3 regions of the Psychrobacillus sp. FSL K6-1267 genome follow, and region 2 is predicted to be linked to each of the others. Evidence: riboswitches for the same ligand, from Rfam matches in the RefSeq annotation. Region 2 holds a riboswitch; each other region holds the start of a gene.
What was found. A riboswitch is a leader RNA that binds a small molecule or an ion and turns the genes downstream of it on or off. The one in region 2 is predicted to bind S-adenosylmethionine.

Region 1 (7,365 bases), 2.4 Mb from region 2:
TAAGTATAGCTTCACCTGGATTATAGTGACGTAGCTGAAAAGAGAGATTTTGGGGAGAGGTAATTTTCTCCTGAATATTAAATTGAGATAGATACTGGTTAATGATTGTTGGGGTTTGAATAATCTTCATCTTTTTCTCCTTTTTGGACATATGTCCTTTTTTTATTATATAGCAAATTGTTATGATTATTTTATAAGAGGAGGGATATAGGATGAAGTTTGTTTTTGATTTGGATGGAACAATTTGTTTTCAAGGGAAGCCCTTAACTCATGCGATGGTGAAAGCATTAGAAGATTTAGGGGCTATGGGGCATGAAGTAATTCTAGCCTCTGCAAGACCGATTCGTGATCTATTGCCTATTCTCCCTAAACACTTTCATCAGCTACCGATGATTGGAGGTAACGGAGCATTTGTAGCGAATGAGGGACGAATTATATCAAGCACTCATTTTGATAAGCAAACCTCTGAAAAAATTATACAGCTTCTAGGAAAATATAAAGCAGAGTTCCTAGTAGATAGCGAATGGGACTACGCTTACACAGGTGACGAAAACCATCCTATAAAAAGGAATTTGGATCCAAAGCAACAAGCTAAAAAATTGGAATTACATAAGTTAAACGAAATAGTAAAAGTAGTCATAATACATAGCAATGATCAAGAAAGCCTACTAAAGGAACTCCAAGAACTCCCAGTTGTGATTTATAACCATGGACTCGAAAAGATTTTAGATATAAGTCCACTGGGTGTTGATAAATGGAATGGATTACAAAAGCTTGGAGTACAGAGCAAGCAGTTTATAGCATTTGGAAACGACGCAAACGATGTATCTATGTTTCTTCAAGCACAAAGCTCAGTCTGTATAGGAGACTATGCAGAGCTTATTTCAATTGCTAGTTCTCATGTGGCAAACGAGGAAGAGCTAGTTATAAATAAGCTTAAAGATATTGCAAGAGATTTATAAGTGTCTTTAAGAATAAAGGAGGTGCATGCTTTTAGTGCTACCTCCTTTTAAAATTAAATATTATAAATTATCATAGTCATTATGACAATTATAGTTGTCAAAATGACTATGATTATGTATATTAAAAAGGAGGAGGCGATTATTGTGAAAAGTCGCTTAAAAGAATTGCGAGCGAGAGAGGGGCTCAATCAAACCGAGCTAGCCAAATTAGCTAAAATTTCTAGACAAACGATTAGCTTGATTGAACGTGAAGAATATATGCCATCCATTTTAATTGCTGTTAGAATAGCAAGAATTTTTAATGAGTCTGTAGAAAACGTCTTTTTGATAGGGGAGGATGAATGATGAAAAAGGTATTTACAACTATTATTAGCTTACTGCTTGGAGGATTAGCTGGCTTTACTATCACACTTGCTATAATGATGGATAAAAATAAAATAGATGAAGCATTGGCACAGCCAGTAAATATATTATTATATATTGTTTTAGCCATTCTCTTGATTTTGTTAGTGACTAGTCTGCTATTAATCAAAAAGTTGAAAAAGGTTAATGCTCAAAAGTTTGTTGGAGAGCAAGAGGATTTGATGGAAGAATTTAAGTACAAAAAATTTGCTGATTTGAATATAACAGCTAATACATCTTTGATTCTATCAATCTTAGCTGTAGCGATATCTATTCTTATGTCGAATAATTCAATCCTTCAAATTGGGTTTATTCTCTTGTTTATTGCTAGCAGTGTCATTTCCATTTTTGGTATAAATCTCGTAAGAAATATTTACCCAGAAAGAAACCTTCCGAGTGTTACTTCAAAGGATTATGAAAAAAAGTTTATGGAATCTATGGATGATGGAGAGAAATATGTCACATTACAAGGTCTCTACAGGGCTCATCAGCTATTTAACCTTTTCATGCTCATAAGTATTATTTTGGCTGTAGCATTTTCTTTCTTTAGTGAGCAATCTCAAATGTTTTCTATTGCATTGATGTGCTTAGTCATGTTGGTTGTTAATACAAGCTATCTAGTTGTTGTACGAAACAAATAAATGGAGAGTAAGGTGAATTAAATGACTACAGGGCAATTACTGCTTTGGATATTGGGTGTTTCTATCCTGCTATATTTTGTTATCAAGTGGGGTGTAAAAAATGGCATCAATGAGTCTTTGTTAATTTCTGAAGAAGCTAGAAGGAAGAACCAGCAGGAGAGGGAAGTGCAAGCCCAAAGCTACTGGAATGATTTGAAATAATAAAAAGCTGATACTTGTCTATTAAAAGACTAGTATCAGCTCATTGGTTATCCAGCGTGTGACCAAGTTGTAGGAACACCGGATTTAGGGCAGTTTGGGAAAATTGCTCCAGCCTCCAGAAATGCTTCATCTCCATCTTCGTCTACATATCGACCAGATTCTAAAACTTCCTGACCAGAAGCGTGAGAATGACTATTAGCGCGCTTCCAATAAGTAACTACTTCTGTATCAGGACATGATGGAAACTTCGAACCTTCTTCTAATGTTCTAGTTACACCAGATTCACAAATATAATCTCCAGTTTCCTCTACAATATCATCTGTTGTATATTCATAAGCTTGTTTACTCATCATACATTCCTCCTTAAAGAAGTTACCGTCTTACTCTATAATTACCCCAACAAATAAAGTAAAAACCTTCTTTAAGGAAGGTTCATTTTAGTTAAAGAGGTTAGCCGGACTTTAGTCCAACCAACCTCGCTTAATTTTTTGGTTATCCACATGTGGATACTTATTTCCAAACATCCTGTGCTATTTTCACCACATGGCGAATTTTCGCCCATTGTTCATCTTCTGTTAATAAGTTGCCTTCCTCGGTAGAGGAGAACCCACATTGAGGGCTCAAGCAAAGCTGTTCAATTGGTACGTATTTGGATGCCTCTTCTATTCTAGCTTTAACTAAATCCTCTTCCTCGAGTTCGCCGTGCTTAGAGGTGATCAGCCCTAACACGATGTAAAGGTCTTTTCTGTTAACATGACGCAATGGCTCAAAGCCACCTGAACGATCATCATCAAATTCTAAAAATAATCCATCCACATCTAATCCACCGAATATAGTTTCTGATACTAATTCATAGCTGCCGCTCGTAATATACGTGGAGCGGAAATTTCCTCGACAAATATGCATTGTCACTAGCATATCGGCAGGTCTTTTTGAAATAGACTCATTAATAGCTCGTGCAGAAAAGGACAAGGCTTGCTCTAATGACAATCCTTTGTCTTTCAAAGAAGCAATTCCTTCCTCGGAAAAGGAGGTTGCCCAGGAAGTATCATCGATTTGTAGATAACGACAGCCTTCATCGTATAATGCTTGGATAAAACCTTGATAAGCTGTGATCAAGTCGGCTAATATTTCCTCATCGTTGTTATACACACCTTCCTCAAATGCTGCTCTATAATAAAGCATATTCGGGCTTGGGATAGTGAATTTTACTACAGCATCACCTGCAACTTCTTTTAAGAACTTGAAATGCTCTATCATATAGTGAGTGCTAAAGCCAATTTTTCCTGTTACTTTAATGCCATGAGCTTTTGTTTGGACTCCCTTAAAAGACAAGCCTTTATCGGGTTCATAAAACTCTACACCATCTAGTCCTCCTAAGAAATCGAAATGCCACCATTTACGACGGAATTCGCCGTCTGTAATGGAAAGTAACCCAGCTTCTTTCTGTTTTTCAACCAGTTTAATAATTTCTTCATTTTCAATCTGAGTTAGCAGCTCTAAAGTTATCTCTTTCTCTTCAAATTGAGCTCGCGCTTTTTTTAAGCGTTCTGGTCTTAAGAAACTTCCTACATGATCTGCTTTGAAGGGTGCTTTTACTAGTAATTGATTGGTCATATTAAACTCCTACTTTCTTTATAATGTGTAGTAACTATTTCCAATGATTGTTCAAAGTCTGCTAACAGGTCATCCACATGTTCAAGCCCAACCGAAAAGCGAAGCAGTCCATTAGTAATTCCACGCTTTTCTCGTTCCTCCTTAGGCATTGCTGCATGGGACATAGTAGCGGGGTGGGAGAGAATAGATTCTACTCCACCCAAACTTACTGCAAAAACAGGTATTCTTAGATTTTCAACAAATATTTTTGTAGCTGCCTTGCCTGGCAAACGAAAGGAAAATATAGCACCAGAGCTGGCCGCCTGTTTTTTATGAATTTCATGTCCTGGATGAGATGATAATCCAGGATAGAAAACTTCCTCCACTAATGGGTGATTTGCTAGATAATTGACCAAACTAATAGCCGTCTCCGTAGATTTTTCGAAGCGCACACTTGTTGTTTTAATGCCCTGTATGAGTGTATAGGAATCTTGAACACCCAGTATGGCTCCAAAGGAATTTTGAAGAAAACCTAACTTGCTACCAAGCAACTCATCCTTTGTAACTGCAAGGCCGGCAATGATATCACTATGTCCAGACAAGAACTTAGTTGCACTATGCAAAACAACGTCTACACCTAATTCGAGCGGCCTTTGGTAGAGTGGTGTCATGAAGGTATTGTCTAAAAAGGTTAGACAATTATTGGCTTTAGCTATGTCTACAATACCGGCAATATCAGTTATACCTACTCTCGGATTTGAGGGAGTTTCTATATATATTAGTTTGGTATTGGACTGAATTGCCTGCTCAACAGCATCTAAATTAGAAAGGTTAACAAAAGAATGCTCTATACCAAAGCGAGGTAAAACCTCTGTCACAAAGCGAAAGGTGCCACCATAAACGTCCTCCGTCATGATTATATGGTCTCCGGCAGATAACAGCATTAAAGAGGTTGATATCGCTGCCAGACCAGAAGCGAAAGCAAATCCTCGCGTACCACCCTCTAGCTCTGCTATGGTTTTTTCTAATGCTTCTCTGGTTGGATTACCAGACCGACTATAATCAAAGGGGCCGAAGCTATCCAAACTTTCCTGATGGAAGGTAGAAGATAAATAGATTGGAACATTCACAGCACCGGTTCTTCTTTCATAATTACCTCGAGTTGAAGCAGTAATTAAACTAGTTTCAAGTTGTTGATGAATAGACTCCATTAAACAATAACCTCCTTCTCTAAAGCTACAAATACTTGCTTTAGGTCATTGATTAAATCTTCCGCTTCCTCAATACCAACAGAAAACCTTAATAAACTATTATCTACTCCCCGAGCAATCCGTTCAGATTCTGGTATATCTGCGTGTGTTTGAGTGGCAGGGTAAGTAATGAAGCTTTCCACACCACCAAGACTTTCAGCAAATATGATTAACTTTAGCTTTTCTAAAAAAGGACCTACCAGTTCGCTTCTTTGAAGACGGAAGGAGAGCATGCCACCCTTGCCTGCATAGAGAACATCTTTTATTAAATGCTGTTGCTCTAAAAATTTTACTAACTTCTTTGCGTTTGCTTCATGCTGTTTCATTCTTAGATGGAGAGTTTTTAAACCACGTATCAACAGCCATGAATCAAATGGTGAAAGGACTGCACCTGCTGCGTTATGGTTAGCCTGTAATTTCTCGCCCAATTTAATGCCTTTTGATACAACCAACCCAGCCAGTACATCATTGTGACCTCCGATATATTTAGTAGCACTATGTATGACAATGTCTGCGCCAAGTTCTATTGGCCTCTGTAAAAAAGGAGTTAAGAAGGTATTATCCACAATTAAAAGTAACTCATGCTTCTTAGCTAACTCCGCGTATAGCTGAATATCAATCTCTTGCATTAACGGATTAGTAGGTGTTTCAAGAAAGATTGCCTTCGTATTTTTGGTAATAAGAGATTCCACCTCTACGTAAGAGGTAAATTTACTATAAATAGTCCTAATATTATAGGAGTCAGAATATTGATTGAAAAGGCGATAAGTACCTCCATATAAGTCCTCTGGGGCAATCAATTCATTACCTGAACGGAAAAGGGAAAGGACCAATTGAATGGCTGCCATTCCCGAACTACAGGCAAATCCTGTATCGCCTTGCTCTAGCTTGGCTATTCCCTCCTCTAAAATAGCTCGTGTAGGGTTTTTAGTTCGAGTATAGTCATAGCCGGTAGATTGGCCAAGACCATGATGTTTATAGGCTGTGGATAAATAGATAGGAGGATTAACTGCTCCAGTTTTTGGATCACAATGATTACCTAATTGAACTAATTGTGTATTAATGTGAGTTTTGGACATTGTTATTCACCTCTTATTATTAATAGGTTCAACATTTCTAAAATAAATCACAAAGTAGACTCTAAGATAAAAAAATTCAGGATAAATATAGAATAGAAGCATTTTGCCAAATAAAAAGAGGGCTCTCTTCATAAGAAGAGAACCCCCAATATAGATTGAAGTCATTCTTCTTATCTTCAAGACAAAAATGTCTATTGGATTTAGCACCACACCTATAATGGCTGGTTGCTGAGACATCATAGGGCCAATCCCTCCGTCTCTCTTGATAAGAAATAAAAATATATAATTTTCAAAATTTAGCGATAAGTAAGTTTATCATGGGATGAATATAAATTCAAGAGTTATTTCACATTTGGAATTGCTACCCAGTGACCGGAGGAAACTTCCACAAGCTTAGATTGCTTCAATTGATATCTATCCTCTACATTTGATTCCTCCAAAAGCTTCCTTTTTTTCTTAGCTTCTACCTTAGGATCAGGAATAGGGATTGCTGCTAATAGGGATTTTGTATAAGGATGTTGTGGGTTAGAATAAAGCTCTTCACTTTCCGCAAGCTCCACAATTTTACCAGCATACATCACCGCTACCCGATCACTAATATGCTTAACCATAGATAGATCATGTGCGATGAAAAGGTAAGTTAGACCTAGTCTATGCTGTAAATCCTCTAGTAGTTCTACAATTTGTGCCTGTATAGAAACGTCTAAAGCTGATAGTGGTTCATCACAGACGATAAAGTCAGGCTCTACTGCCAGTGCTCGGGCAATGCCGATTCGTTGTCGTTGTCCACCTGAAAACTCATGTGGATAACGCATGGCATGGGAGGAATCCAACCCTACCATTTTTAGTAACTCTTCTACACGTTGTTTTCTTTCCTCTGCATTTTTGCTCAAACGATGAATATCTAATGCCTGGCCGATAATATCTAACACCTTTAAACGAGGATTTAAGGAAGAATACGGATCCTGAAAGATAATCTGCATATGTCGTCGCATCGTTTTTAATTCACTTTTACTCAAACGGTTGATGGCGATTCCCTGATAAAGCACATCTCCATCCGTAGGCTCATGTAACCGAAGAATGGACCGACCGGTAGTTGATTTTCCTGAGCCAGATTCTCCTACAAGTCCAAGGGTTTCTCCAGGTTTGATGAAGAAGCTGATATCATCCACGGCCTTCAGCACATTCCCTTTGCCTAATTGGAAATGCTGCTTTAAAGATTTGACCTCTAATA
Region 2 (7,365 bases):
AACTTTAATAGCTTCTGTAGATGGCGACAACTTACGCATGATGCTTTCTGCTCTTCGTAAACTAACTCGCTACACACCTTACAACGTAATCGAGAAAAAGCGTGAGGCTTCAGTAAAACTAATCGAAGCAGAAAAATTCGTAGTTTAATCATATAAAAACAAAACTGCCCTCAAGAGTCTCCTATTGACTCCTGAGGGCAGTTTTTTACATAAGTAATTGATCACTCAGGAGAAATCATAACAAAAAAGCATAATTAGCAACGAAATCCAGCAACTTTTTAAGTGGAATTAAGTTTATGACCGGATAGTTCAGTTTTATGACCGGATAGCACAGTTTTATGACCGGATAGCACAATTTTATGACCGGATAAAAATATTTATAACCGCATAGCAAGGATTTATGACCGGATAGAAAAATATATGACCGTTCAGCAAAATACTATCTCTAATTGCGCTTGATCCTAAGGGTCAATTGAAAAGAATGAGTTAGCTGCATTCTAGTAAGGGAAACTATATAGAAGCGGTTTTACTTATTAATAGAATGTACTATAAAATATTGAAATTTAAAACTTGGTTTGATCCCTCTTGCATGAGCAGCAAAATATTATTATGATAAAAAGAAAAAGGTGAGATTTAAATGACTATAAAATTTTACGGTTATCCTAAATGTAGTACTTGTAACAAAGCTAGCAAATGGTTGAGAGACAATCAAGTACAATTCGAGAATCACCATATTGTAGATGCGCCACCATCAAAAGAACTTTTAAAAGAGATGGTAGCTAACGGAGACTATGAGCTTAAAAAGTTCTTTAATACTAGTGGAGTGAAGTACCGTGAATTGCAACTGAAGGACAAGCTTCCTACTATGTCGGAGGATGAACAGTTGGAGCTGCTTGCTTCGGATGGAAAGCTTATTAAACGCCCACTTGTTTATGATGGAAACAAGCTTACACTTGGTTTCAAGGAAGAGCAGTTTGAGGACATGTGGAAAACCTCTTAAAGTACCTTGTATTTACTAGGGAAATATGTGAATATTAAATAGATGGAATATTTAATTGAGAGGGGTTTATTTATGAGCGTGCCTAAAGATTTTAAGTACTCAGCTGAACATGAATGGGTTAAAAATGAGGATGGAAATGTCCGCATCGGTATTACTCATTTTGCGCAATCAGAACTAGGAGACATCGTTTTTGTTGAACTTCCACAAGTTGGAGATGAAATTAAAGCAGGAGATGCTTTTGGTAGCGTTGAATCAGTAAAAACAGTTTCGGAACTATATGCACCAATTAGCGGTAAAGTAGTGGAAGTAAATGCTGAGCTAGAAGATAGCCCCGAATTCGTTAATGAATCACCTTATGAAAATGCTTGGATGATCGTTGTTGAGCCTTCTGATTTATCAGAAGTGGACAGCTTATTGTCTCCAGAAAAGTATGAAGAATTAATTGCAGAGTAATAATGAAAACGCCGGTTAATAATCGGCGTTTTTTTCATATAATAAAGGAAAGGTAACAAGTTGGGAGAGAAGCTAAATGGCACATGTATTTAGTGATAAAATAATTCTCGTCGAGGGAAGGTCTGATAAACTACAATTGTTGACCCTTCTCGATGAATCTCCAGAAATCATTTGTACAAATGGAACGATATCCGATGTAAAATTGGAGGAGCTTTTAAGCCCTTATGATGGCTTGCCGATTTATGCTTTTCTAGATGCCGACAAATCTGGCGAACAAATACGCTCGGTTGTCAGGAAGGAATATCCTGAGGCAATTCACCTCTATACAAATCCTATGTATGGTGAAGTGGCGAATACCCCGGCGAAGGTTTTGGCATCCATATTAAAACGTGTTAATATTAAGGTGAAAAAAGAATTTTTGCCTTAGGATGATGTGTAATGAATGAGTGGACTAAAGAGCAATGGGAAAGCATAAAAGATAACTCTCCACTTTCCTTATTTTATATTTATACCCCTATGTGTGGTACGTGTCAGATTGCAAGCAAGATGATAAACGTCATTAAAGAGATGGTTTCTGATCCAATTGGCCAAGCAAATATTAACTTTCTTGGTGATTTGGCAATAGAACAAGAAATTGAAAGTGTACCTTGCTTATTAATATCTAAAAATGGCAGGGTAGAAAAAAAGATTTATGCGTTTCAATCCGTACCCTATCTATTGGAAACAATAAAAACTATTGACGAAAACAAGATCCTATGATAACATTCGTTGTGTTGAAAAAATAATTTAATAGTGTCGCTCTTATTGAGAGAGGTGGAGGGAAGTGCCCTACGAAGCCCGGCAACCGTCGCGAAAGTGAAATGGTGCCAAGTCACGCAAAGCTATAGCTTTGAGAAATGAGAGAATGGATGAGTGTTATTTGAAATTGATAACCTACACCCCTTCTGCTCTTTTGCAGAAGGGGTTTTTTAATAGGAAAGGTGGCTAGATTTACATGATTAGTTTAAAGGAAGTTTCGAAAAGATTTATTACAAAGCAAGGAGAAATCGTTGCTGTTGATAATGTAAATCTGGACATACAGCGTGGAGAAATATTTGGGATTATTGGTTATAGCGGAGCCGGTAAAAGTACATTGATCCGCTTATTGAATGGCTTAGAAAAACCTTCTGTCGGCCAAATAGTTGTGAATGGGCAAGAGATTACTTCCATAAATGAGGAGAAGCTCCGTGGCTTCCGTCAAAAGGTAAGTATGATCTTCCAGCATTTCAATCTTTTATGGTCGAGAACAGTCGCTGAAAATATAGCATTTCCTCTAGAAATTGCTGGAGTTCCGAAGGACAAAAGAAAAGCCAGAGTAGAGGAGCTTTTGAACCTTGTTGGTCTAGAGGGCAGAGGAGATTCTTATCCTTCACAATTATCTGGTGGGCAAAAGCAGCGTGTAGGAATTGCTAGGGCTTTAGCTAATGGACCAGAGGTATTGCTTTGTGATGAGGCAACATCTGCTCTTGATCCTGAAACGACCGATTCAATACTAGACCTACTAGTCAGCATCAACGAAAAACTAGGATTAACAATTGTATTGATTACACACGAAATGCAAGTTATTCAAAAGATTTGTAACCGAGTAGCTGTTATGGAAAATGGGCAAGTTGTAGAAGAGGGAGATGTGCTAGAGGTTTTCCAAAAGCCACAACAGGCTATTACTAAACGTTTCGTCTCTCAAATTTCTGATTCCAACCAGCCAGTGCAAACGATTCAAAAACTAGTCCAGCTTTATCCAAATGGTAAGCTAGTCAAGCTCGTTTTTGTCGGTGAAACCACAGAGCAGCCAATTCTTTCAAGATTAATCAAACAGTTTGATTTAGAAGTTAATATTGTGCAAGGTAACATCTCTCATACGAAGAGTGGAGCTTTCGGTACACTAATTCTTCAAATCGATGGAAATGACCAAGCCGTGGAGGATGCAATACAATTTATCCACTCGCAAAAAGTAAACACTGAGGTGATCAACAATGATTGAATCGTTATTTCCAAATGTTGATTGGCCTAAAATGTGGGACGCTACTCTAGAAACCCTGTATATGACAGCAGTTTCTACGGTACTCACAGCAATCTTTGGACTAATTTTAGGACTTTTATTATTTTTGACAAGCCCACATCAGGCTTGGGCGAATAAATTGGCAAATTGGTTAACGGGTGCGGTAGTAAATATATTCCGCTCTATCCCATTTATTATATTAATTATTTTATTGATCCCACTTACAACACTGTTGATGGGCTCGATGCGTGGTCCGAATGCTGCTTTCCCAGCATTAGTGATTGGAGCTGCTCCATTTTATGCTCGCATGGTTTTAATTGCTTTACGAGAAATTGATAAAGGCGTTTTAGAGGCTGCAAAATCTATGGGTGCTAAAACCACAACTATTATATGGAAGGTTTTATTGCCTGAATCTATGCCAGCTTTAGTGTCTGGTATAACCGTAACTTGTATTTCACTAGTTGGTTATACAGCTATGGCAGGAATCATTGGAGCGGGAGGATTAGGGAATCTAGCCTTTTTAGATGGTTTCCAACGTGGTCGCGGGGATGTCACACTCGTAGCTACTATTTTAATATTAATCATCGTGTTCATTATCCAATGGATTGGTGACATCATTACTACAAAAATAGATAAACGATAAGGGAGAGATTGGGATGAAAAAATTATTGGCTGGAGTTTTATTATCTGCTAGTGCATTAACGCTTGCTGCATGTGGAGACGAGGATAGCGATAAATTAGTTGTTGGTGCATCCAACGTACCGCACGCAGAAATTTTAGAACAGGTAAAACCTATCTTAGAAGAACAAGGTATTGAGCTTCAAATTGAAACCTATCAAGACTATGTACTACCAAATAAAGACCTAGATTCTGGAGATCTAGATGCCAATTATTTTCAACATGCTCCATACTTAGAATCTCAAATGAAAGATTTCGATTATGATTTCGCAAATGCTGGCGGAATCCATATTGAGCCAATTGGTCTTTACTCTAAAAAATATGCTTCTATTGACGAACTTCCTGAGGGAGCAACTATTCTAATGAGTAACTCTGTAGCTGACCATGGACGCGTGTTAGCGATGCTAGAAGCAGAAGGTCTAATTACCCTGGCAGAGGGAATAGATAAAACAACTGCCGAAATTGGAGACATCGTAGATAATCCTAAAAACCTAGAATTTGATCCTAACTACGAAGCGGCCTTAATGGTTCAGTTATATGAAAATGAAGAGGGTGATGCATTATTGATCAACTCCAATTATGCAATCGACGCTGGCCTAAATCCATTAGAAGATGCAATCGCTATTGAAGACTCAGAATCTCCGTATGTTAACCTAATTGCTGTAAAAGCTGGTAACGAGGACGACAAGCGCATCAAAGCACTAGTAGAAGCATTACAATCAGAAGAAATTCAAGACTTTATATTGGAAGAATGGAAAGGTTCAGTTGTTCCAGTAAAATAATAAGATAAGTGAGCAAGCACCTCGTGTGCTTGCTTTTTTTTATGATTGAGCGGAGTTAGTGTCCTTAACTGGTTGGGAAGTGTCTCCTAAACAGGTGAAATCCGCTCCTAAGCGAGAGAAACTGTCTCCTAAATCAAAGAAAAGCGCCCCTCACTAAGAGTGTCGCCCCTAAATTGTTGGAAATGTCTCCTAAAAAGGTGGAAACCGCTCCTAAACGAGAGAAACTGTCTCCTAAATCAAAGAAAAGTGCCCCTAACTCAGAAACATCATCTACCAATCTAAAATTCCAAAATAAGGGTATCTTTATTCTATTCATTTTGCTAATCTGATAGGGAGGTGATGACTATTGATTATTAAAAAATATACTGAATCGCAACAACTGAAGGCAATGAAATTATTATTAAACAGGCTGCCTATGAAGCACCCGCTCTATTCCAAAATCGGTATGGAAATTCAAACAACGATGGCAGGAGATTATGGAGAGGAAATGGTTTATAGAGAATTAGAGAGGATGCATCTACCTTACAATTATTATTTGTTTCATAAAATAATGATTCGTACAGAAAAGTTATTTGAAATTGATTATATTTTATTAACTCCATTTGGTGCAATTGTGCTTGAAGTAAAAAATATTATAGGAGAGCTTGAATTTCAGGTAAATCCCTCTCAATTAGTACAAACTAAGGATAATGGAGAGATAAAAAAATATCCTTGTCCCGTTAACCAGTTAAATGAGTACATCTACTTACTATCTAATTTCTTCTCCCATAATAACCTCTCGATTCCAGTATTCGGAGCAATTGTTTTTACTTCTAAGAATAGCTATGTAAAAACCACCACAAATGAGACAACAATCCTTTATAAGAAAGATCTATATTCGTTCCTTCGAAAACTCCAAAATAAACCCTCGACTGTTACCAATTCTAAGCTCAGCCAGATAAAGAATCTGATCCTAAAATATAATTCTTCATATGATTTTTTCCCTTTAACTAAACATTACTATATAGAACCAAGTGATTTAATCTTGGGAGTCGCATGTGAAAAGTGTGGACAAGTTGGGATGAATAAAGTGAAGAATTTCTGGTATTGTGCAGGCTGCCAGTATGTAGACAAATATGCTTTACAAAAATCACTACAACAATATTTTTTATTGTATGACGACTTCATTACAAACAAAACATGCAGAGAGTTTTTACAATTAAGAACTCGATATGAAGCAAATAGATTATTAAGGAAAGCAAACCTAATTAAAATAGGAAACAATAAATCTACAAAATATAAGTGGAAAACTTAATGTATAAATCAATTCCATAATTCTTGTTTATATGAAAAAATACAAACAATTTTTTTATCATTTCATTTCCTCTATAGGATGACACTTTCAGAGGAGTAGCGAAAAGACTTCATCGTCAGCCCTCTGCCACAATGTTTAATTGGTAAAGGTTTAATCATGAAATTAACTCGTATATAAAAACTTTTTAAAAATGATTCGTTTCACCCGTTTTTATTTTCGTCTATAATTCGCTTTTTAAAATGTACAAAATATTCTAGAGTGTTTCAGGTTAAATGGCATTCGCCCTCATGTGCATGAGATTAGGATTTGAAGTGGCAGACAAGTCAATAAATAACAGGATTACGTAAAGCAACAGGAAGAAACATATATATGTGACATATGTAGCAATTCCTTTTTTATCGTAGACAATTATCAGAATAAAAAGGATGTTTGAACTTAACATGAGGTGGTATGTAGTGTAGTATAGAAACCATAAAAATTGAAAGGAATGATTTATTATCAGTTCGGAAGAGTTGCCGTATACAGAACAAATGGACCACGCGTTTAGAGGAGTACATGGTTTCGGCTACGATGAATTACGAAATAGTCAAAGATTGAGAGCGAAAGTTGAAAAACGTCGTCAAGCCGATCACGAAAAAAGTATGCAGCTTGCTGCTAAGCTCGATGCTCGTGCTTTCCGAGGTTAATTTAAATATAAGACAAAAATCCATGCAGATTAATCTGTGTGGATTTTTTATTTCTAGGATAAAAGAGTGAAGGAAACGATATTTATTTTCTTCCTTTTTAAGTTAACACTATGCTGGTAGTGATATGCATTCTCAATTAGGTGCTTCTTATTGAAAATGGTAGCATCATAAAGTACCATAAATATCAACCTATTTCTTCTATTAAAAATGTTATATATTATCAATGAGAAAGTGTTTCAAAAGATTTGCAAGGGACTTCAGTTTGGGTTAAGATTAGAATGATAATAAATTAGAATGGTTACACATTCATAGTTACTTAATGGAGGTTATTAAATGTCGACTTTAGTTATTAAGGATTTACACGTTGCTATCGACGGTAAAGAGATTTTAAAAGGTGTTAATTTGTCTCTTAACACAAATGAAATTCACGCTAT
Region 3 (7,365 bases), 2.8 Mb from region 2:
GTGACAGCCCTTGTCTATCGCTCTACATAAATAGCTATAAGCCGGCTCTTCGTTAACTATTGCTTCAAAAACTACTTGAAGCCCAGGAATATTTTCAATATCCTCAAAGTCATCTGTCACTAATACGCCTGGGGTCTCGGGTCTTTCTTTAGCTAAATTATTAATGAGAATCGCACAAATTTCGATGTCCAATCCTAATGACTTTTTTAAGTCTTCTCGTTTTTCATTCACAATGTGATAAATCCCTTGGCCGACTGTTCCAAATCCTAAGATTGCTGCTTTTATTTTTGCCATGCTGTCTCCTCCAAATGAATCTGTACAATTGAATTTAAATAATCGTACTTGAATAAAATTTCAATTAACTAATTGACTATTTTACATATTGTAGACTATTTCCACTCAATTAACAACAAAATTCTATCTAGAGAGGACATTTGTTTTCTCTAAAAGTACTTTTCCGAGTGCTTCTTGTAAATCTTCTACTGCCTCCAAGCCTACAGACAAGCGAATTAGATCCTCTGTAACCCCTGTTTTTACTAAATCCTCCGGTGTAAGTTGTTGGTGAGTAGTGGAAGCTGGATGAATAATTAGAGATTTTGCGTCTCCCACATTTGCTACATGTGACCAAATCTCTATATTATCGATAATATGTCTACCTGCTTCTCTACCTCCCTTTGCTCCAAATGTCAAAATAGAACCGTATCCATTCTTTAAATACTTTTTAGCAAGTTCATGTGTAGGATGGCTTTCAAGCCCTAAATAGTTAACCCATGAAACTTCCTCATTGTCATTTAAGTACTCCGCAATTTTCTGGGCATTTTCGTTATGTCTTGGCACTCGTAAGTGAAGTGTTTCTAATCCTTGAAGAAAGGAGAAAGCTGCTTCTGGGCTTAGAGAAGGACCAAAATCACGTAGCAACTGGACTCTTAGCTTTATAGCAAATGCCACGCCTGGAACATCGATTCCGTAGCGCAAACCATGATAGGTTACGTCTGGCTCTGTAAAGCCCGGGAATTTTTCAGAATTCCAGTTGAAGTTACCTCCATCAACTACTACTCCACCAATTGTTGTACCGTGACCTCCAATCCATTTTGTCGCCGAATGGATAACTATATGAGCGCCATGCTCAATTGGATTTGAACCAAACGGAGTAGCGAAAGTATTATCTACTAGTAATGGAACCCCCACTTCGTTCGCAATGGTAGCTACCTGCTCCACATCCAGTACATTTAAGCTTGGATTTCCAATAATTTCAGCAAAAAAACCTTTTGTCTTCTCAGTAACTGCTGATCTGAAATTCTCAGGATCCGTTGAATCTATAAACTTTACAGTAATTCCATAGCGAGGAAGTGTATGAGCAAAAAGATTAAAGGTCCCTCCATATAAGTTTTCAGCTGCGATAATTTCATCTCCAGCGCCTGCAATATTTAAAATAGAAAATGCAATGGCTGCCATCCCTGATGAAAGGGCCACTGCGGCAGTACCTCCTTCAAGTAATGCAATTCTTTGCTCAAAAACATCAACTGTTGGGTTTGTTATTCGGGAATAGATGTTACCAGTCTCTTTTAATGCAAATAGATTTTGAGCATGCTCAGTGTTTTGAAATACATATGAGGTTGTTTTGTGAATCGGTACCGCTCTTGATCCTGTGACTGGATCCGGTTGTTGTCCACCATGCAATAGAAGTGTTTCTTTTTGAAGATTTGTCATTTTGAATTCCTCCGTTATTAGTAGATTAGATGGATGCTTGGAGGCGGGAGAGGATTATAGAACTGCCAATGTAAAAACCCCTCTTCACTTAAGAAGAGGGGTCAAATTGACATGTTCCTCCTCTTATCTTCCAAATTCATAAAAGAATTTGTAGGATTTAGCACCTTTCCAAGTAAAAGAACTTGGTGGTTGCCGGGCATCGTAGGGCCTATTCCCTCCGCCACTCTTGATAAGAGTATTAGATTAGTGTTCCATCTTGTTACACAGTATAAATCCTCCGTTATTTATAAGTCAAGTTATTTTATATAAAATTCTGAAACTTCATCATTTTATAATCGTTTAATATAATAGATAGAATATTATTTTTGGGGGTGTCATAGAATGATTATTTGGAGTGTTAGCATTCTTTTAATAGGCTACTTAGTTGGTTCGATTCATGGATCAAAATTAGCCCAATGGATGAGTGGTGTTAATATAAAAAAAGAAGGCTTAAATAATTCAGGAGCTTCCAACGCCACCATAGTGCTTGGATGGAAGTATGGCGTTTTAGTAGGAGCCATAGATATTTTAAAAGGCGCAATTATGATTATTGGGGCAAGATTAATTGCTCCGCAGCTGACCTCACTTAGTACCTCTGAGCATGATTTTTTGCTTTATATAGCTGGTGCTGCTGTAATCTTAGGGCATAACTTTCCTATTTACACAAAATTTAAAGGCGGTAAAGGCACAGCTTCCATCATTGGAGTACTGCTAGCGTTACATTGGCCGATTGGATTAGCAGGACTATTATTGTTAATCTGCATCACACTTTTGACTGATTATTTATTGATAGGTGTATTCTTTTTCTACCTTATCTTTATAGGAGCCTCTATATGGACCGCAGATGGAATAGGTCCAATCATAGTTGCAGGATTTCTATTTCTAATGGCGTCGTTCTTACATATAGAGAATGTTCAGCGGTTAATTCGAAAAGAAGAAGTAAAGATTTCCTCTGTTATGAAGAAAAAAAAGCCATCACTGTAAAAGGAGTGGTTAAATGAGCAAAAAAAAGAGGTGGATTGTGCTAGTTCCTTTAATAATAATGGCAACTAGTGGAGTCGGTATGTGGATGCTTACAAGCAAATGGCTAGAGGATGGATTAAAACCTAAGGCAAACGGTTCCAATGAATACGCAATTGTGTTAGGGGCCAAGGTTAAACAAGGCCAGATTCCTTCTCTTGCACTACGATATCGTCTAGAGGCTGCACTAGAATATGCAAACACATATCATAATGTAAAGCTCGTTGTGACTGGAGGACAAGGACCGGACGAGGATATAGAGGAAGCAGTGGTTATGAAGGAATATCTCATGGAGAATGGAATCCCCGAGAGTCGAATAATCGTAGAAGATCAATCCACTTCTACGTATGAAAACCTTCTGTTCTCCCAACAGCTTCTACCCGATAGCGTTACCTCTGTCACAATTATTACGAGTGATTTTCATCTACAACGGGCAAAGATTATTGCAGAAGGAATAGGATGGAATGCAGATGTGGTTGCTGCTAAGACACCACAAATTTCAGAGTCAAAATTGCGATTACGTGAAAGGGCTGCCTTGCTCAAAACCTTTGTATCTGGAAAATAATAAAAGGGAGAGATGCAAAAATTATAATCTCTCCCTAGCTAAAAGAACGGATTGACTTCTTTATCCGAGCTCCCTTTGTTACATCGATTCTCCTCTGTATCTTTCTATCCACTATAAGCTCTTGCAGAGTTTACTTGAGGCTCTTTTTAATTCATCGTTAATCCTTCACCCAATAAGTGCTGCCATCATCTTTTCTATCTAAAAACCCATACTCGATTAAATAACGTCTTAACGTCACATAATCCTCATAGACATTTTTTAAGATCGTATTTATTTCTTTTTCAGTGTAATTTTTCTCTTGTTCAAAACGTTGAATAATAACTCTAAGTGTTGAAAGCTTTTGTTTTTCCTTTTTCGGAAATTTTAGCATTGGTCCGTTAATCCCCTCGGGAAAAAATTTGCTTTCGAGTTCAGCTTGTTCTTCTTCCGTGATATTGTAGCGATCATCCACCATGGTTGCATTCTTGTGAACAGGCAGGAATGCAGGGGCATGATTATCTCTTTCCTTCAACAGTTCCATCATTGTTAAAAATATTTTCGCCTGTCTTTCCTTTTCCTTTAGAACAAACCGATGATTTCGAATAGTTGAGGCACTCCCTATTCCTAGCTCCTTTTGGATCTCTAAATCACTCTTCCCCTCAAAAAATAGACGAATCAGACTGTTTTGATGTTCGGTCAAGCCCGTTAGCTTTTTGTTTAAACCACTTAAATACTCAAAAATTGACACATGTTTGTTGCCGATATGACGAATCATAAACTTCTCAGCTTCATATAACACATTATTCTCCGGGTAGATGACACCCTTTTCTATCTGTTCCCCACATAGCAAACACTGAAAAACGTTTGTTTCTTCCACGTATCCCTTTTTCATCTCTTCAATGGTAACTTCCCAAAATTTTTCTATCATGACTAATACAAACAACTCCTTAATATGTTTATTTATTTACAAACATATTATATTATTATCTATAATAAAACAAGTTAAATTATAAGTTGCAATTTATCTGAAAATAATAAACAATTAGAAGGAATAGATTAATATATATATAGGGGGAAATACGTTGGTTACATTTAAGGAATACAAATATAAGAGACCAGATTTACAAGAAATGAAGATGGCTTTTCATGAACTATTGGCTAAAATGAAGGAAGCAACATCTGTTGAAGAGCAGAACTCGGTGATTGAAGAAATAAATGCAATTCGCAACAATTTTTCTACTCAGGCTAACCTTGTTTATATTCGAGCTTCTATTGACACAAACGATGAATTTTATCAAAAAGAACGAGATTTCTTTGATGAAATTAGCCCTGAGGTAGATGAGCTTGTAACGGAATACTATAAAGTTCTAGTAAATTCCCCATATAGAAACGTATTGGAACAGAAATGGGGTAGCCAACTATTTGATCTTGCGGACTTTCAAATCAAGGGGTTCTCTTCAGAGGTAATAAGTTTAATGCAAAAGGAGAATAAACTAACTTCTGACTACTCTAAGCTTGTTGCATCGGCCGAAGTCGAGTTTGAAGGGGAAAAATATACACTCGCACAACTCGGAAAATTTACGGAGTCTACTGATCGTGAAGTAAGAAAAAAGGCTAGAGAAGCTTCAGCTGGATTCTTTCAAGAAAACGAAGAAAAATTTGATAGTATTTATGATCAACTTGTTAAAATTCGTCATGAAATCGCAACTACACTAGGCTATAAAAACTTTGTTGAGCTTGGCTATGTTCGTATGAATCGAATCGACTATAACGCGGAAATGGTTAAAAAATTCCGTGACCAAGTACGTGATCACATTGTTCCTCTTGCAAATAAGCTATATGAAAGACAGGCTAACCGCATTGGAGTAGATAAACTTAAATTTTACGATGAACCACTTAACTTCTTAACAGGGAATGCTACTCCACAAGGCTCTCCACAATGGATTATTGATAATGGGAAGAAAATGTATGAAGAGCTATCTCCAGAGACAGCTGAGTTCTTTCAATTTATGATCGATCGTGACTTGATGGATTTAGAAGCTAAAAAAGGGAAAGAAGCTGGCGGCTATTGTACGTTTGTAGATGACTATGAGTCTCCATATATCTTCTCTAACTTCAATGGAACCTCAGGAGATATTGATGTTCTTACTCACGAAGCAGGTCATGCATTCCAGGTATATACTAGTCGCAACATTGGCATTCCGGAATATATTTGGCCAACCTTCGAATCCTGTGAAATTCACTCGATGAGTATGGAGTTTTTTACTTGGCCTTGGATGGAACTTTTCTTCAAAGACCAAACCGAAAAATATAAATTTGCTCATTTAAGCAGTGGGCTTCTCTTCTTGCCTTATGGAGTAGCTGTAGACGAGTTCCAGCACGCTATATATGAAAATCCAGAAATGACTCCTGCAGAAAGAAAGGCCACGTGGAGAAAAATTGAACAAATTTACGTACCTCACCGTGATTATGATGGCAACAGTTATTACGAAGCTGGTGGCTTCTGGCACCGTCAGGGACATATATACGCAAGTCCTTTCTATTACATTGATTACACATTGGCGCAGATTTGTGCATTCCAATTTTGGAAACGTTCCAGAGAGGATCGTGAAGCCGCGTGGAGAGATTATTTACACCTTTGTAAATTAGGAGGCTCTATGTCCTTCACCAAGCTTGTAGAGGAAGCTCATCTCATTTCTCCTTTTGAAGAAGGTTGCGTGGAATCAGTTATTGGTACGATTGAAGATTACTTAAATAGCGTAAACGATGCTGCTCTTTAATATTAGAAAGTAAGGGGTTTATACTTTATGAGCAATCCTGCTGGTTTTTGGATACGCTTTTGGGCAAGTCTGTTAGATGCAATTATTATTGGAATACCGTTATCACTAATTAGCTTCATATTTTTAGGAGAAGGTGATACTTGGCTTACCACAATTGGTCAGACATTCTATTCCTTTGCAGTACCTATTTTTTGGGTGGGATATACGGTAGGTAAAAGAATCACAGGTATTCGAATCGTCCAGATAGACGGATCTAATGTAGATATTTGGACGATGGTAAAGAGAGATTTAATCGCAGGGCTTCTTTATGGGTTGACTTTAGGTATTGGTGTCATTGTAAGTGCCTTCATGGTAGGTTTACGTGAAGATAAGCGAGCTCTTCATGATTTTATAGGGGGAACTTATGTAACACATAATCCTCCTTATTATGAAGATTAAACGCCTATATCTGCCCCGGCAAGCAAATTTAGAAAAGCGAAGAGGCAGTTCCCGAGCGGTGAGCGGTCTCAGCTTTTTGAGATTTGATCTCTAGTGTCCGAAGTATAGGACTGGGACAGCATGTCTCAGTCCTTTTAGTGTGGTTATATAGAATTTATTAGACTAGGACCTCATACAATATCAGGAAAATATTTGTAAATAACAAATTTAAAGGGGTGCAGTTATGTGGAGTAAAATCTTATCCATTGCTATTGCGTTAATGGGAATCATCTATATATTCTTGATTCCTCATGATCCAGTTGGATTAAAAATCACGTTCAAATTAATTCCTATGCTGCTTATTATTTTATTTGCGTTCCATCAAGCGCCTGGTTTGCCAAAGATTTATAAAACACTCATTATTTTAGGACTTTTTGTATGTATGCTTGCAGATGGATTAATTTATTGGTTTATAGTTGGTCTCATCACATTTTTGATTGGACATATTATTTACATTTTTGCCTTTAGAAAAATTAAGAAACATTCAATTCCTAAATGGGCAGCCGCATTATTATTAATATACGGTCTTATTATGACCATTTGGCTAGCAGGAACGTTATGGTCAGAAAAGGAAACCATTTTAGCTGTTGCTGTAGTTCTCTACATAGCAGTGATATTGACTATGGGATGGAATGCTTTCCAAACAGGGAATAAATTCGCCATTATTGGCGCTACTTTGTTTATATTCTCTGACTCTATTCTTGCAATTAACAAATTTATAATAGACGTTCCTTATGAGCATGCGCTAGTAATGCTTTCATATTACGGAGCACAATTTCTATTTGCATTCAGTAT

Region 1: it holds a riboswitch for S-adenosylmethionine, as region 2 does, so the genes downstream of both, MHB55_RS02445 (methionine biosynthesis PLP-dependent protein) here and MHB55_RS15180 (methionine ABC transporter ATP-binding protein) in region 2, are expected to answer to the same signal.
Region 3: it holds a riboswitch for S-adenosylmethionine, as region 2 does, so the genes downstream of both, MHB55_RS00950 (O-acetylhomoserine aminocarboxypropyltransferase/cysteine synthase family protein) here and MHB55_RS15180 (methionine ABC transporter ATP-binding protein) in region 2, are expected to answer to the same signal.

The regions. Positions count from the first base shown of each region.
Region 1 is NZ_JBBOOR010000001.1:495,082-502,446, forward strand. It holds gene MHB55_RS02405 (Crp/Fnr family transcriptional regulator) at 1-130, opposite strand, end outside; gene MHB55_RS02410 (HAD family hydrolase) at 213-962, shown strand; gene MHB55_RS02415 (helix-turn-helix transcriptional regulator) at 1,107-1,307, shown strand; gene MHB55_RS02420 (DUF3169 family protein) at 1,307-2,005, shown strand; gene MHB55_RS02425 (DUF6019 family protein) at 2,027-2,206, shown strand; gene MHB55_RS02430 (hypothetical protein) at 2,254-2,556, opposite strand; gene MHB55_RS02435 (5-methyltetrahydropteroyltriglutamate--homocysteine S-methyltransferase) at 2,717-3,823, opposite strand; gene metC (cystathionine beta-lyase) at 3,820-5,004, opposite strand; gene MHB55_RS02445 (methionine biosynthesis PLP-dependent protein) at 5,013-6,131, opposite strand; SAM riboswitch class I at 6,299-6,403, opposite strand; gene MHB55_RS02450 (ABC transporter ATP-binding protein) at 6,473-7,365, opposite strand, start outside.
Region 2 is NZ_JBBOOR010000001.1:2,938,024-2,945,388, reverse strand. It holds gene MHB55_RS15205 (acyl-CoA dehydrogenase family protein) at 1-148, shown strand, start outside; gene MHB55_RS15200 (arsenate reductase family protein) at 638-1,000, shown strand; gene gcvH (glycine cleavage system protein GcvH) at 1,073-1,453, shown strand; gene MHB55_RS15190 (toprim domain-containing protein) at 1,530-1,880, shown strand; gene MHB55_RS15185 (thioredoxin family protein) at 1,892-2,212, shown strand; SAM riboswitch class I at 2,252-2,356, shown strand; gene MHB55_RS15180 (methionine ABC transporter ATP-binding protein) at 2,448-3,473, shown strand; gene MHB55_RS15175 (methionine ABC transporter permease) at 3,466-4,134, shown strand; gene MHB55_RS15170 (MetQ/NlpA family ABC transporter substrate-binding protein) at 4,148-4,951, shown strand; gene MHB55_RS15165 (nuclease-related domain-containing protein) at 5,298-6,245, shown strand; gene MHB55_RS15160 (hypothetical protein) at 6,758-6,931, shown strand; gene sufC (Fe-S cluster assembly ATPase SufC) at 7,265-7,365, shown strand, end outside.
Region 3 is NZ_JBBOOR010000001.1:176,769-184,133, reverse strand. It holds gene MHB55_RS00955 (homoserine dehydrogenase) at 1-294, opposite strand, end outside; gene MHB55_RS00950 (O-acetylhomoserine aminocarboxypropyltransferase/cysteine synthase family protein) at 418-1,710, opposite strand; SAM riboswitch class I at 1,831-1,946, opposite strand; gene MHB55_RS00945 (glycerol-3-phosphate acyltransferase) at 2,092-2,733, shown strand; gene MHB55_RS00940 (YdcF family protein) at 2,747-3,334, shown strand; gene MHB55_RS00935 (DUF2087 domain-containing protein) at 3,492-4,241, opposite strand; gene MHB55_RS00930 (M3 family oligoendopeptidase) at 4,396-6,093, shown strand; gene MHB55_RS00925 (RDD family protein) at 6,121-6,531, shown strand; gene MHB55_RS00920 (lysoplasmalogenase) at 6,755-7,365, shown strand, end outside.